DNA from 2 places in the Gordonia alkanivorans genome. Region 1 is predicted to be linked to the other one. Evidence: predicted binding sites of a transcription regulator. Region 1 holds the regulator's gene; the other holds the start of a gene.
What was found. Region 1 encodes HspR, which represses chaperone genes until heat shock. Its sites were predicted from a motif close to ANNTGAGTNNNNNNNACTCANNT; they were not measured.
Positions count from the first base shown of each region.

Region 1 (7,140 bases):
GCCGACGTGGTCGTCGGCGCCGGGAACTGGGAGGACCACCAGGTGCTCATCGCCGGGTCGGCGCAGATGATCGAGGCGACCCGACGCACACTGATCATCGCCGGGGTCCGCGCCAGCCGTATCCAGCACGACCCGGTGTACTGACCCGCGGGTCACCGCGTCAGGGAGCCGGCTCTCCCGGAGCCGGCACCTCGACCGTGGTCGTCTCGGTCTCGGTGATCGTGAACGGTCCCGGAATCTCCTCGGTCACCGTGGTCGTCCTCGTGACCGGACGTGGGGTGCTGGTGATCGTCGTCGTGCGCGCCTGCTGCGTCTGGGTTTCGGTCTCGGTGACCGTCTTCGCGTCCGCGCTGACGGTCACGGCAGCGGGCGTCTCGGTGACCGTCACGGGGGCGGGTTCGGTGGTGTTGCGCTCCGCGGACAGCAGCAGGGTCAGACCGACCGCGCCCAGGAACATCGCCGCACCGATCGCGGCGCCGACGAACCACCAGCGTCGCCCGGTCGACACCCGCGGGGCCGCCGCCGGCGTCGACAACGCCACCAGGGCGGCGTCGGCCGCGCCGATGGCCGAGGCCAGTGGCGGGTTGCCAGCGACCGTGACGGGCCGCTGTGCGGCGTATTCGAACGCGGGCGCGATACCGGGCATCTCCGCGCCGGGTCCCACCACGATGATCGAGGTGATGTCGCGGCCGCGCGGCAGCTTGGACACCGCCGTCGCCAGCTCGGACGCCCCGTCCGGATCGGTGACGGGGGCGAGCCGGTTGGTGGTGAAGTCGGCGGTCCCGAGGACCGCACCCGAGGTCGTGTCGACGGTGGCCACCGACGTACCGGATGCCGGAGCGGCATCCCGGTCGAGGTCCACGACGGCGACGACGCCGCCCCGGGTGGCATGGGTGCACGCGATCTCGGCGAGTGCCGAGGCGTAACCGGTGACGACGACGCGGTCGTGCCAGGACTCCCCGGCGCCGCTCGACCCGAAGGCCTGCGCCAGGTGCTTGCGGACGTCCTCGCGTGACACCGAGACGCCGATCTGATCGACGACGACCGGCACCGAATCGACCAGCTCGATGATCGCGGCCTCGACCGCGGGTGCCGACGGATCAGGCAGGTCGACGAGGTTGCTGGCCAGGATGTGGCCATCGGCGTCGCGCACCACGGACGCGATCTGATCGTCCACGACAGATATCCCGAGAACCACGGATCCGGGCAGTCCCCCACTCGCCGGATCTTGGGTCATCGTCACCTCCACATCGACGTTTGCCCATGCAGCCTAACGGCTTGGACCGAATTCGTGGCAGCCGGACCGTCGGTGGTACCCCGTCAAACCGACTCGGCGGGATGTTGGGTGTACGCGGCGTCGCGCACCGCCTCGTCGGTCTCGAGCCCGGCACCGAGCGCACCGCCGACGGTGGCGAGCGAACACGTCAGCCACGCGACCTCCAAGTAGTCGGTGATCCCGGGGTCGTGACCGAGGGCGTCGCCGAAGACCTGTGGGACCACGAGGCACAGGGCGCCGAGGGCCGCGAGAACGAAGAGAGCGGCATAGAACGCCGCGACTCCCAGCACGACGGTGATGACGGTGACGGTGTTGAACAGGACGATCTGTTCGCGCGACTGCCGCGACGACCCCCGTTCCCACAGGTTGGCGCCGACGATCAGGGTGGCGGTGATGGCGACGATCGAACCGACGGCGACGCCGGTGAGGCGGACCCAGCCGAAGGTGTCGGCCAGTAGCCAGATGTCGGCGGTGACCAGTGCGAAGACACCGGCGGCGATGGCGCCGGTCAGTGCCCGGGTCAGTCCGAGCGCGAGGCGCCACGGTCGGTTGGCGCGCACCATCCCCGAAAGGAGCCGGAGATTGCCGGTCAGCACCCGGGCGGTGAAGGCGGTGCCCGCCTCGTCGGTGTCGGTGCCGAGCTGGCGGACACGATGCCGCAGCGGCGACTTCGACGGGGACTTCTCGTGGTCGCGGAGGTCGTCGGCGTCGGCACCGAGGAGTTGTCCGACGAGACCGGTGACCGTGGTCCGCGCCCGCTGACGTAGGCCGGTCGGGCCGAGGGCGGGGACCGACAGGACCGCGACGCCGTGCACCGCGTTCGCATGCGCGACGACAGGGCGCCGGCCCACGTGCAGAGGCAGATCCGTCAGACAGATCACCAGGTCCCATTCACGTTCGAGGAGAACGTCTCTCGCGGCGTCGACGATCTGGGCATCGGTCGCGGGCGGCTGCACCACGGATGCCTCGACGATCTCGATCTGCCATCGGGCTCCGGGGAAGCTGGTCTGGACGTGCTCGATCAGGTTCGCGTCGACGAGCTTGCGCGCCAACCCGATCGGTTGCCCGGGGGCGGCCACGACTCCGAGGACGACCACCGCTTCGTCGTCTGATGTCGGCGTATCGTCCTCGAACTCCATGGAGAGGGCTTCCTTTCGCGGCCGCCCTGGGACGGCCTGGTCAGGCGGTGAAGGTCTCGATCAGGGTGTGCTGCTCGACGGCCGACGGAGCCTGCATGCCCGGGGCCTGGTCATCGGAGTGCGAGGCGCGGAACGAATCCGACTTCAGCCACGCCAGGAAGTCGTCCTTGGCGTCGAACTCCATGGTGGAGACGTAGGGCAGGCCCTCGGCCTCCGGACGCATCAGGGTCGCGCGGTGCAGGCCGGGGACACCCTTCAGCGTGGTGCGCATCGAGTCCGAGAATGCCTTCTCGAAGGCCTCGGCGTTCTCGGTGACATCGATGCGGTTGGTGATCACGAACATCTCGTCGACTCCTGGTTCGGGTCCGATAGGTCTCCGCCATCTTACCGACACGATGTCGGCAAGATGGCGGTGGTATCAGCCGAAGCGGTTCGCGAGAGCCCGGAGCGTGCTCTCGATGCCCTGACCGTTCTTCTTGTCGTAGCCGATCAGTTCCATGATCTTCGGGATCTTGAGCGTGGAATAGTCGAAGGTCTCGGTGACCTGCGTGGTCGTCGGCGACGTGGCGACGAGGTCCCAGCGCCAGCGATGACCCATGGGGTGCTTCCACTCGACGACCCGGTCGGCGTCGACGTCGGTCGCGGTGGAGGTGATCGTGTACGGGATGCCGAACTGCTTCATCCCGACGCTGAATCGCGCACCGGGAGTGAGTTTTTCCGGGCCCTTGACGGGCGTGTCGCGAACCGTCCCCGAACCGTCGAGCTCGTGATGACGATGCGGGTTGGCGATGAGGGCGAAGACCTCGGCGGCCGGCGCGTCGACGACGATGCGCCGTGAAACGCGGTGCGGGCCCGTGTCAACGGTGATGACGGTGTCGGAAGCCATACATCCAACGTACGCGGACCCTGCCGATCACCCTCGTGGAACGAGTCAGACCGTTCAGTCGCCGGATCGTCTGCGCCGCGGCTGCCACACGACGAGGGCATTGGTCCGGGGCACCGGGACGAGCTCGCCTCCGCGGCGGTTCCGCGACGCGGCGACCTCGTCGGTGAGCTCACGGACCCGCTGTTGCAGCGCCTCGACCTGATTACTCAGATCGATGATCCGTTTGATCCCGGCGAGGTTCACACCCTCCTCCTGCGAGAGACGCTGGATCTCACGCAGGAGGTCGACGTCGCGTGACGAGTAGCGACGACCGCCGCCACTCGTCCGCTGCGGGGTGACCAGACCGAGGCGGTCATAGGTCCGCAGGGTCTGGGCGTGCATGCCGGCGAGCTCGGCGGCCACCGAGATCATGAAGGTCGCGCCGTCGGCGTCGAAGTTCTTCTGGCCGGCCATGACTCATCTCCCCCAGTTCGCCCGTGGATCGAACCCGCTTGCCCGCTCGGCCTGATCGTAGGCGCGCATCGCCTCGATCGCGGCGTCGTCGAGCTTGTCCGGCACCGCGACCTTGACCGTCACGAGCAGGTCGCCTGCGCCACCCGATCGCTTGGGGACGCCGCGGCCGCGCACGCGAAGCGTCCGGCCGTCGGTGGTGTTCGGCGGGATCTTGACACCGACCGAGCCCTCGAGCGTCGGTACCGAGACCGTCGCGCCGAGAACGAGTTCGGAGATCCGCACCGGGAGCTGCACCCGAAGGTCGCTGCCACTGCGCGTGAACTGCTTGTGCGGGGTGACGTGGACGACGACGTAGAGGTCGCCCGACGGCGCTCCGCGGCGTCCGGCCTCGCCCTGTCCGGCGAGCCTGATCCGTTGTCCGTCTTCGACTCCGGCGGGGATGCGCACGTTGATGGTGCGCGTCCGGTTCTTCACGCCGCTGCCGGAGCAGTCGGTGCACGGGTCGTCGATCCGCGAGCCGGTGCCCTGGCAGTCCTGGCAGGGTTCGCTGAACCCGAAGGCGCCCTGGTTGCGGCTGACGAAACCGGAGCCGTTGCAGTTGGGGCACACTCGCGGGCTGGTGCCCGGCTTGGCACCCGAGCCGTGACAGGTGGTGCACGGGGACGGGCTGGTCACCCGCAGCGGGACCGTCGTGCCGAGCGCTGCGTCCTTGAAGGACAGCGTCGTCTCGGTCTCGAGGTCCTTGCCGCGACGGGGACGGCTGGCCGTCGACGTGCGCTGGGATCCGCCGCCACGGTTGAAGAGTCCGTCGAAGATGTCGCCGAATCCGCCGGCGCCGCCGGCCTGACCGCCGCCGAACAGGTCGCCGAGGTCGAAGTCGTTGCCGCCGGTCGTGTACGTCGTGCCGCCGCCCGGGAATCCACCCGGGAAGCCGTTGCCGCCGCCGCGGAATCGTCCGCCGGCGAACATGGCACGGGTCTCGTCGTACTCTTTGCGCTTCTGCGGGTCCGTCAGCACGCTTTTTGCTTCGGACACTCGCTTGAATCGTTCTTCGGCTTCCGCGTCACCCGGATTGCGGTCGGGGTGGAGCTCAGCGGCGAGCTTGCGATAGGCCTTCTGAATCTCTTCAGCCGAAGCGTCAGAAGCAACGCCCAGGTCCTTGTAGAAGTCATGTTCCAACCACTCACGTTGTGGAGCCACCAGACGTCACCTCCTTCAGGTCTTCTGTTGTCTGGATTGGTGTTTCAGTTGTTCCCCGCTCCCCGAGGTGCGAGCGGAGCGAGCCCACCCGCTCCCTGAGGTGCGAGCGGAGCGAGCCACGAAGGGTTCGTCGCCCTTCGTGGCTCGTCGCTTGCGCTCCTCGCACCTCAGGGATCGGTGGTCGGATCGCCCCTCATGCACGGGCGACTGTTGCCTTATTGTGCACCGGTCTGGTCGCCGGCGGGCTCGGGATCGGTGACCGTCACCATGGCGGTGCGGATCACCTTCTCGCCCAGGCGGTAACCGCAGCGGTACACCGCGCCGATGACCGGGTGGTCACCGGTGCCGTCGTGCTGGACCGCTTCGTGGAGTTCGGGGTTGAACTCGTCACCCGCGGCACCGAAGGACTTGAGACCTTCGGCGTTCAGCACTGCGGCCAGCTTGTCGGCGACGGCCCGAAGCGGGCCGGTCTCGAGATCGCCGTGCTCGCGGGCACGGTCGAGGTCGTCGAGAACCGGGAGGAGCTTGTCGATCAGGATCTGCTTGCCGTAGGCAACCGATCCCTGCTTCTCCTCGGCAGCTCGTCGCCGGAAGTTGGCGAACTGGGCGCGTTCCCGCTGCAGGTCGGCCGTCAGCTCGACGAGCCGGGCGTCCGTGGACGCCCCGTCGGCCGGCTGCTCGGTGTCGGACTCGTCCACGACGGGTTCGGCGTCGGCCGGGCCGGGGCCGGCGGCCGGCTCGTCGCGCACCTCACCCGTTTCCGGGTCGATGCGACGACGGTCGGTCACCGTCACCGGCTCCTCGCCGGACCCATTCGACGAATGGGATCCTGCGGTCACTTGTTCTCCTTGGTGTCGGCGTCGTCCACGACCTCGGCGTCGACGACATCGGAATCGTTGTCGGCGGCAGCACCGGCCTCACCGTCGGCGGACTCCGCAGCGGCGCTGGCGTAGATCGCCTGGCCGAGAGCCTGCGACTCCTCCGACAGCTTCTCGATCGCGGTCTTGATCGCGGCCGAGTCGGTGCCCTTCAGCGCTTCCTTCGCGTCGTTGACCGCGGCCTCGACCTTGTCCTTCACATCGGCCGGGACCTTGTCCTCGTTGTCCTTGAGGAACTTCTCGGTCTGGTGGACCAGCGACTCCGCCTGGTTGCGGGTCTCGGCCTCCTCGCGACGCTTGCGGTCCTCGTCGGCGTGCGCCTCGGCGTCCTTGATCATGCGGTCGATCTCGTCCTTGCTCAGGCCGGAACCGTCCTGGATGCGGATCGAGTTCTCCTTGCCGGTGCCCTTGTCCTTCGCGGTGACGTGCACGATGCCGTTGGCGTCGATGTCGAAGGTCACCTCGATCTGCGGGACACCCTGCGGCGCAGGCGCGATGCCGCCCAGCTCGAAGCTGCCGAGCAACTTGTTGTGCGAGGCGATCTCACGCTCACCCTGGTACACCTGGATCTGCACCGACGGCTGGTTGTCCTCGGCCGTGGTGTAGGTCTCCGAGCGCTTGGTCGGGATGGTGGTGTTGCGCTCGATCAGCTTGTGCATCACGCCGCCCTTGGTCTCGATACCGAGGGACAGCGGGGTGACGTCGAGCAGCAGCACGTCCTTGACCTCGCCGCGGAGAACGCCGGCCTGCAGGGCGGCGCCGACGGCGACGACCTCGTCCGGGTTGACGCCCTTGTTGGGCTCGCGGCCACCGGTCAGTTCCTTCACCAGGTCGGTGACGGCCGGCATACGGGTCGAACCACCGACGAGCACGACGTGGTCGATGTCGCCGACGGAGATGCCCGCATCCTTGATGACGGCCTGGAACGGCGCGCGGGTGCGCTCGAGCAGATCAGAGGTGATCTTCTGGAACTCGCTGCGCGACAGCTGCTCGTCGAGGAACAGCGGGTTCTTGTCGGCGTCGACGGTGATGTAGGGCAGGTTGATCGAGGTGCTCTGCGAGCTGGACAGCTCGATCTTGGCCTTCTCGGCAGCCTCACGCAGACGCTGCAGGGCCATCTTGTCCTTGGTCAGATCGACGCCATGCTGGCTCTTGAACTTCTCGACGAGCCAGTCGACGACGCGCTGATCCCAGTCGTCACCACCGAGGTGGTTGTCACCAGAGGTCGCGCGGACCTCGACCACACCGTCGCCGATCTCGAGCAGCGAGACGTCGAAGGTGCCGCCACCGAGGTCGAAGACCAGGATG
Region 1 is NZ_CP027114.1:1,521,621-1,528,760, reverse strand. Features, by position in the region: gene C5O27_RS06975 (FAD-binding oxidoreductase) at 1-144, shown strand, start outside; gene C5O27_RS06970 (DUF7159 family protein) at 161-1,237, opposite strand; gene C5O27_RS06965 (hypothetical protein) at 1,321-2,415, opposite strand; gene C5O27_RS06960 (antibiotic biosynthesis monooxygenase family protein) at 2,456-2,758, opposite strand; gene C5O27_RS06955 (SRPBCC family protein) at 2,834-3,301, opposite strand; gene C5O27_RS06950 (heat shock protein transcriptional repressor HspR) at 3,356-3,754, opposite strand; gene dnaJ (molecular chaperone DnaJ) at 3,758-4,954, opposite strand; gene grpE (nucleotide exchange factor GrpE) at 5,170-5,793, opposite strand; gene dnaK (molecular chaperone DnaK) at 5,790-7,140, opposite strand, start outside.

Region 2 (7,140 bases), 130 kb from region 1:
CGGCCCGCGTTGGTGTCGATCGCATTCACGACGTCGACGACCTCGGCCCTCCGCGACCGCGCATCCCGTGACGCGGAACGCTCGTCCTCGGGGTCGAGCATCTCCGCGAATGCCGCCGACTCGAGGAATTCGACGAGCGCGGTGGCCGGCAACTCGACGGCGTCCATCCTGCTCATGTCCGCGATGATGCCAGGACGCGCGGGGTTGCGAGCGGTCGACTCGCCCCCACCGACGCGTCGGCACTACCAGACCGGTCCGCGCCACCCACCGCAGACGACGAAGGGGCCCACCCCGAAGGATGGGCCCCTGGTCGTGTCACTCGTGATCAGCCGAGAACCAGTGACTCGCCGTCTGCACTGACGTTCACCGGAACGACGTCGCCGTCTCGGATGTCGCCGGAGAGCAGCTGCTTGGCGAGCTGGTCGCCGATGGACTGCTGCACCAGGCGGCGGAGCGGACGGGCACCGTACTGCGGATCGAATCCACGTGCGCCCAGCCATTCCTTGGCCTTGGGCGAGACCTCGAGGTCGAGGCGACGCTGGGCCAGCCGCTTCTTGAGCTGTCCGAGCTGGATGTCGACGATCGACACCAGCTCTTCGGGGCTCAGGGCGTCGAAGATGACCACATCGTCGAGGCGGTTGATGAACTCGGGCTTGAACGCCGAGCGCACCGCCATCATGACCTGATCCTTGTCGCCGCCCGCACCCAGATTCGAGGTCAGGATCAGGATGGTGTTGCGGAAGTCCACCGTCCGTCCCTGGCCGTCGGTGAGTCGACCTTCGTCGAGCACCTGCAGCAGCACGTCGAACACGTCCGGGTGGGCCTTCTCGATCTCGTCGAACAGGACCACCGTGTACGGCCGACGCCGCACCGCTTCGGTCAGCTGGCCACCGGCCTCGTACCCGACGTAGCCGGGTGGAGCACCGACGAGCCTGGCGACGCTGTGCTTCTCGCCATACTCGCTCATGTCGATACGGACCATCGCCCGCTCGTCGTCGAACAAGAACTCGGCGAGTGCCTTGGCCAGCTCGGTCTTGCCGACGCCGGTCGGGCCGAGGAACATGAACGAACCCAGCGGCCGGTTCGGGTCGGCGACACCGGCTCGGGCACGACGCACCGCGTCGGAGACGGCCTCGACCGCAGCCTTCTGCCCGATGACGCGCCTACCCAGCTCGTCCTCCATGCGCAGCAGCTTGGCGGTCTCACCTTCGAGCATGCGTCCGGCCGGGATTCCGGTCCACGACGACACGACCTGCGCCACGTCGTCGGGTCCGACCTCTTCCTGGAGCATCACGTCCTGACCGGCATCGGTGCCGGTCTTCTCCAGCGCGGCCTCGAGTTCCTTTTCCAGACCGGGGATACGGCCGTACCGGAGCTCGGCGGCGCGTCCGAGGTCACCGTCGCGCTCGGCGCGTTCGGCTTCTCCGCGAAGACGATCCAGCTCTTCCTTGAGGTCGCGGACCGCGTCGATGGCCGTCTTCTCCGACTGCCACCGTGCGGACAGCTCGTTGAGCTTCTCCTTCTGATCGGCCAGTTCGGCGCGCAACTTCTCGAGCCGTTCCTTCGACGCCGCGTCGGTTTCCTTCTGCAGTGCAACCTCTTCGACCTCGAGCCGGCGGACGATCCGCTCGACCTCGTCGATCTCGAGGGGGCGCGAGTCGATCTCCATACGCAGCCGCGACGCCGCCTCGTCGACGAGGTCGATGGCCTTGTCGGGCAGGAAGCGCGAGGTGATGTAACGATCGGAAAGCGTTGCGGCGGCGACCAATGCGGAGTCGGTGATGCGCACACCGTGGTGCACCTCGTACCGGTCCTTGAGGCCGCGCAGGATGCCGATGGCGTCCTCGACCGACGGTTCGCCGACGTACACCTGCTGGAAGCGACGCTCGAGCGCGGCGTCCTTCTCGATGTACTTGCGGTATTCCTCGAGGGTCGTGGCACCGACCAGCCGCAGCTCACCGCGGGCGAGCATCGGCTTGATCATGTTGCCGGCATCCATCGCGGAATCGCCTGTCGCACCGGCTCCGACGATGGTGTGCAGCTCATCGATGAAGGTGATGATCTGGCCGTCGGAGTTCTTGATCTCGTCGAGCACGGCCTTCAGCCGCTCCTCGAACTCACCGCGATACTTCGCGCCGGCGACCATCGAACCCATGTCGAGCGAGATGACGGTCTTGTTCCGCAGCGATTCGGGCACGTCACCGGCGACGACACGCTGGGCGAGGCCCTCGACGATCGCGGTCTTGCCGACACCGGGCTCACCGATGAGGACCGGGTTGTTCTTGGTCCGTCGGCTGAGCACCTGCACGACGCGACGGATCTCGGTGTCACGTCCGATGACCGGGTCGAGTTTGCCCTCGCGGGCGGCTGCCGTCAGGTCGGTCGAGTACTTCTCGAGTGCCTGGTACGTCGACTCCGGGTCCTCGCTCGTGACACGCCTGCTCCCGCGGACTGCGACGAACGCATCGCGCAGGGCCTGCGGGGTTGCTCCGGCGTTGTGCAGCAACTTGGCGACATCGGAGTCACCGGTCGCCAGACCGACGACGATGTGCTCGGTCGAGACGTACTCGTCGCCGAGCTCACCGGCCAGTTGCTGAGCTGCGCTGACCGCCGCGATCGATTCGCGGGAGAGCTGGGGGGTGGCACTGGCCTGGGCCACCGTCGGCATGCGGTCGACCAGCATCTGGGCCTGCGCACGAATGTTCGACGGGTCAACGCCCACTGCCTTGAGCAGCGGCGACGCGATGCCGTCGGACTGATCGAGCAACGCCACCAGGATGTGGGCCGGTCGCACGTCGGGGTTGCCAGCACTGGCCGCCGCCTGCACAGCAGCGCTCAATGCCTGCTGTGTCTTCGTGGTGGGGGTGAAGCTGTCCACTCGCGTGCACCTTTCTCTTTAGTCCAACAGGCTCAAGTATGAGCCATACGGAGGATGCAACGCCAACAAAGTTGAGTCCATTCCGCTCAGGGCTTCCTATTTTGTGATGTGCGTCACTCACACCAGAGTCGCCGCTTTCAATCAGATGCGCCACCTGCAAGTAGCGCGGGTGTCGTCGAGGTCGCGCTTTTGCGCCGCGGGGGAATGTCAGGCCATCGCGTTCGTGGGTCGCGCCCCGGACTGACCGTCAGAACGATCGAGTCGGATGAGCCCGGAGAACTCGCACGCGCCTCACCCGCCTTGCCGTCGTCGCCGGATGGATGAGCAGCAGTTCGTTCAACCGTCCCGGGTGACCGAAACCGCGGCGTTCCGGACCCAGCTTTCAGTGGACACACGTACACTGAAATCATGTCTGTGGATTCCGCCCCCACCCGCGAACTGCCGGCACTGGCGGCACTGGGCCGCGACGAGCTGAACAAAGCGGTCTCGGGCATCGCGGCCGTCCACTCATCCGTCGCCGACACCGTGTTCGCCGGTCTGCGCGTGGCGTGGGGAACGAGGGTCCGTCCGGCCCAGGTGATACATGACGCGATCAGCACGTCCGTCTACTCCGCGATCACATCGACCGTCGACGTGGCCGGCGACCTCGCCGAGTCGCTGACGGTTCACAACACCGGCGTTCCGTCCGAGACCAAGCGGGGCGCCACGGCCATCGGCATCCTCGACGGGTTGATCGGTGATCAACTGACCGCCGAGCGGTCACCGCTGGCCCCGGACGCCGCGGTCCGCGTGGACGGCGCCGTCGTTTCGATCACCCCGGGCGACCTGGCCACGGCCTTCCCCCGGGCCACCGGACACCTGACGGTGTTCCTGCACGGTCTGATGGAGACCGAGTTCGCGTGGGAGCGCGGAGGCAAGCCCACTTACGGCGCGCGCCTCGCCGATGACCTCGGCAGCACCGAGGTCATGATCCGGTACAACTCGGGACTACACATCAGTGACAACGGCCGCCGTCTCGCCCGGCTACTCGACGATCTCGTGTTGTCGTGGCCGGTACCGGTGACCGACCTGACCCTCATCGGCCACTCGATGGGCGGCCTGGTGATCCGCAGTGCGTGCCATCAGGCCGTCGACCCGTACTGGCCCAAGCTGGTTCGACAGACCGTATGCCTCGGGACGCCGCACCTCGGCGCACCGTTGGCACGAGGGGTTCACTGGGCGACTGCTGCCCTGCGCCTGCGGCCGACCAGCCGCCCGTTCGGCACTCTCCTCGGTCGTCGCAGTGCCGGCGTTCGCGATCTCTTCCACGGGGCGATCGCCGAAGATCATTGGCGCGACATCGATCCCGACGCCTTTAGGCAGCCCGCCGTCGATTACCCACCGCTGATGGAGGACGCACGACACCTTTACGTGACAGCGACCGTGACCCGGCGACCCGACCACCCCTTCGGCCGCATCGTCGGCGACGGATTGGTGATGACGAACAGCGGCGGCGGTCGAGATCGGAGGCGACACCTCGGATTCGAGATCGACGATGGCCTCCACATCGGCGGCGCCCATCACTTCACCTTGCTCAACGATGACGCCGTCTACGAGTGGATGCTGCCCCTGTTGAGGCCTCGGCGTGCGCTACCGCCGGGCACCGACTGACCCGCCCCGCACGATCGCGACCTCGCCCCACTAGCTGTACTGACCCGACAGGTTGGGTACGCGGTCGGCGGGTGAGTTGCCTCGGAGCGCGGTGTGTCCGCGTTCGTGATTGTAGACGCGAAGGAACTCGGGGAACGCCGCGACGCGTTCGGACTCGCTGAGGTAGGGACGGGCGTAGGCCCATTCCTCCTGCAGGGTCCGGTTGAATCGTTCGACCTTGCCGTTGGTTTGCGGCCGGTACGGTCTGGTCCACTTGTGCTCGATCTTGTTGTCGTGCAACAAGTCCCGAAATATGCGGGACCGGTAACACGACCCGTTGTCGGTCATCACCCGCGCGGTGGTGACACCGATCGAGGCGAAGTGCGCCAACGCCCGAGTCATGAACGCGGTCGCGGTTTCCTTCTTCTCATCAGCGAGGATCTCGGAGTAGGCGTAGCGGGAGTGGTCGTCGACGGCGTGATGCAGATACGCGTACCCCAGGTTGGGGCGGCCAGCAACTTTGCGGGTTCGTCCAGGCTCGCGGTGGGCACTGGAGTTGCGGGTGCCCTGGGCGCGGCCGTGTACGCGATGTCCACCGCCGTCGGGGATTCTGCCGAGCTTTTTGATGTCGACGTGGATCAAGTCTCCGGGCGCTTGGTGTTCGTACCGGCGAATCTCGCGTCTGCGGGCACGTACCGGCGCCCCGGTTGCCGGGTCGATCCACGACAGTCGTAGGCAGCCGTAGCGGGTGAGGATGCGGTGCACCGTGGAGACGTTCAACCCCAGGTGGTATCCGATCCGGGCTGGCCCCCAGCGGCGGGAGACGCGTAACCCGACGACCCGGCGTTCCCGGCGCCGGCTGGTGCGATGCGGACACGATCGGGGCCGGCTGGACCGATCACCCATTCCGGCCGGCCCGTGGTCGCGGTAGCGATCCGCCCATCGCTTGGCCGTGGTGACTGACACGTTGAACCGGTCAGCTGCGCGGCGCAGTGGCCACCGGTCGTCCACAACACACCGAGCCAGACGCAACCGGCCAGTCGGGGACAGCGGTGAATTACGGTGAGACACGAAGACCTCCGGGTTGAGGAGCGGTTCTTAGACAGCTCCACACCTCACTCGGAGGTCTTCCCTATGTCACGTCGACTCGCCGAACGCCGTACCTAACGTTCCGGGTCAGTACAACTAGCGCCGGTTGCAGGTGGCGCCTCTACCCCGAAGTCGAGATTCTGCGACGGCGCGAGCCGGTCCGCACTCGCCACCACAACCCCACCCACGACACGACAACCAGTGCAGCGACCAACCCACGAACCAACCCGAGTGCCGAATCCGGGTAGATCACCCCGGTCAGGTAGTTGTCGATGAATCCTGTCGGCGGCAATCCGGCCTCCCCGGCCCGACGCCGCGCCCAGTTCTCGGCGTCGGTGAGCGGGCACTCCAGACCGACGACCACCGACGCCATCCCCCACCCGACCGCGACCAGGTGCAGCGCGATGGTGCGCGGCCACCGCCAGGCGATGAACCCGCCGAACATGACGTACAGCAGGAACATCAGATGCAGGACCGCGATGCCGTCGGCCAGGACCCGATAAGGCATATGTCCAGCGTAAATCGATCGGGTTCACCAATCTGCCGATCTGGAACCCGCCGATATCGGACACTCGAAGCGAGAAGCACCCGTTCGACGGAAGGACGCCAACGGTGAGCGCGAGCATGAGCGACGAGGCCGCCAACGTATTCGCCGATCCGACGGCCTACGCCGACGAGCCGCGACTGCACGCGGCGATGACCTACCTTCGAGCGCACAACCCGGTCGCCTACGTCGACAAGGCTCCGTACCGGCCCTTCTACGCGATCACCAAGCACGCCGACATCATGGACATCGAGCGCGACAACAACCTGTGGCTCAGCGAACCGCGCCCGGTGCTGGTAACCGCCGTGGCCGATGACTTCGCCAGGTCGCAGCTCGAGTCCGGCGCCGGGTTGCGCACCCTGATCCACATGGACGACCCACACCACAAGAAGGTGCGCGCGATCGGTCAGGATTGGTTCCGGCCGAACGCGTTGCGCGAGTTGCAAGTACAGGTGGACGCACTGGCGAAGCGTTACGTCGACAAGATGGTTGAGATCGGTCCGGAGTGTGACTTCGTCGAGGACATCGCCATCCACTTCCCGCTGTACGTGATCCTGTCGTTGCTGGGACTGCCCGAAGAGGACTTCCCTCGAATGCACCAGCTCACCCAGGAGATGTTCGGCGCCGACGACAAGGAGTACCAGCGCGGCGCCACGCTCGAGGAGCGGATGGCCACCCTGCTCGACTTCTTCAACTACTTCAGCACGCTGACCGCCTCCCGACGCGCGAATCCCACCGGCGACCTGGCGTCGGCAATCGCCAACGGCCGCATCGACGGTGAGCCTCTCTCCGACGTCGACACCGCCTCCTATTACGTGATCGTCGCCAGCGCCGGCCACGACACCACCAAGGACGCGATCTCCGGAGGTCTGCGCGCACTCATCGAGAACCCCGGCGAACTCGACCGTCTCCGCCGCGAGCCCGACCTCATCGGAACCGCGGTCGAGGAGATGATCCGTTGGACCACTCCGGTCAAGGAGTTCATGCGCACCGCCGCCGC
Region 2 is NZ_CP027114.1:1,649,043-1,656,182, reverse strand. Features, by position in the region: gene C5O27_RS07585 (GIY-YIG nuclease family protein) at 1-167, opposite strand, end outside; gene clpB (ATP-dependent chaperone ClpB) at 326-2,878, opposite strand; gene C5O27_RS07575 (esterase/lipase family protein) at 3,287-4,528, shown strand; gene C5O27_RS07570 (IS481 family transposase) at 4,559-5,578, opposite strand; gene C5O27_RS07565 (DUF2784 domain-containing protein) at 5,718-6,104, opposite strand; gene C5O27_RS07560 (cytochrome P450) at 6,221-7,140, shown strand, end outside.
Region 2: clpB (ATP-dependent chaperone ClpB) is a predicted target of HspR. The motif match lies at 2,948-2,970, and genes of this name have one in related genera.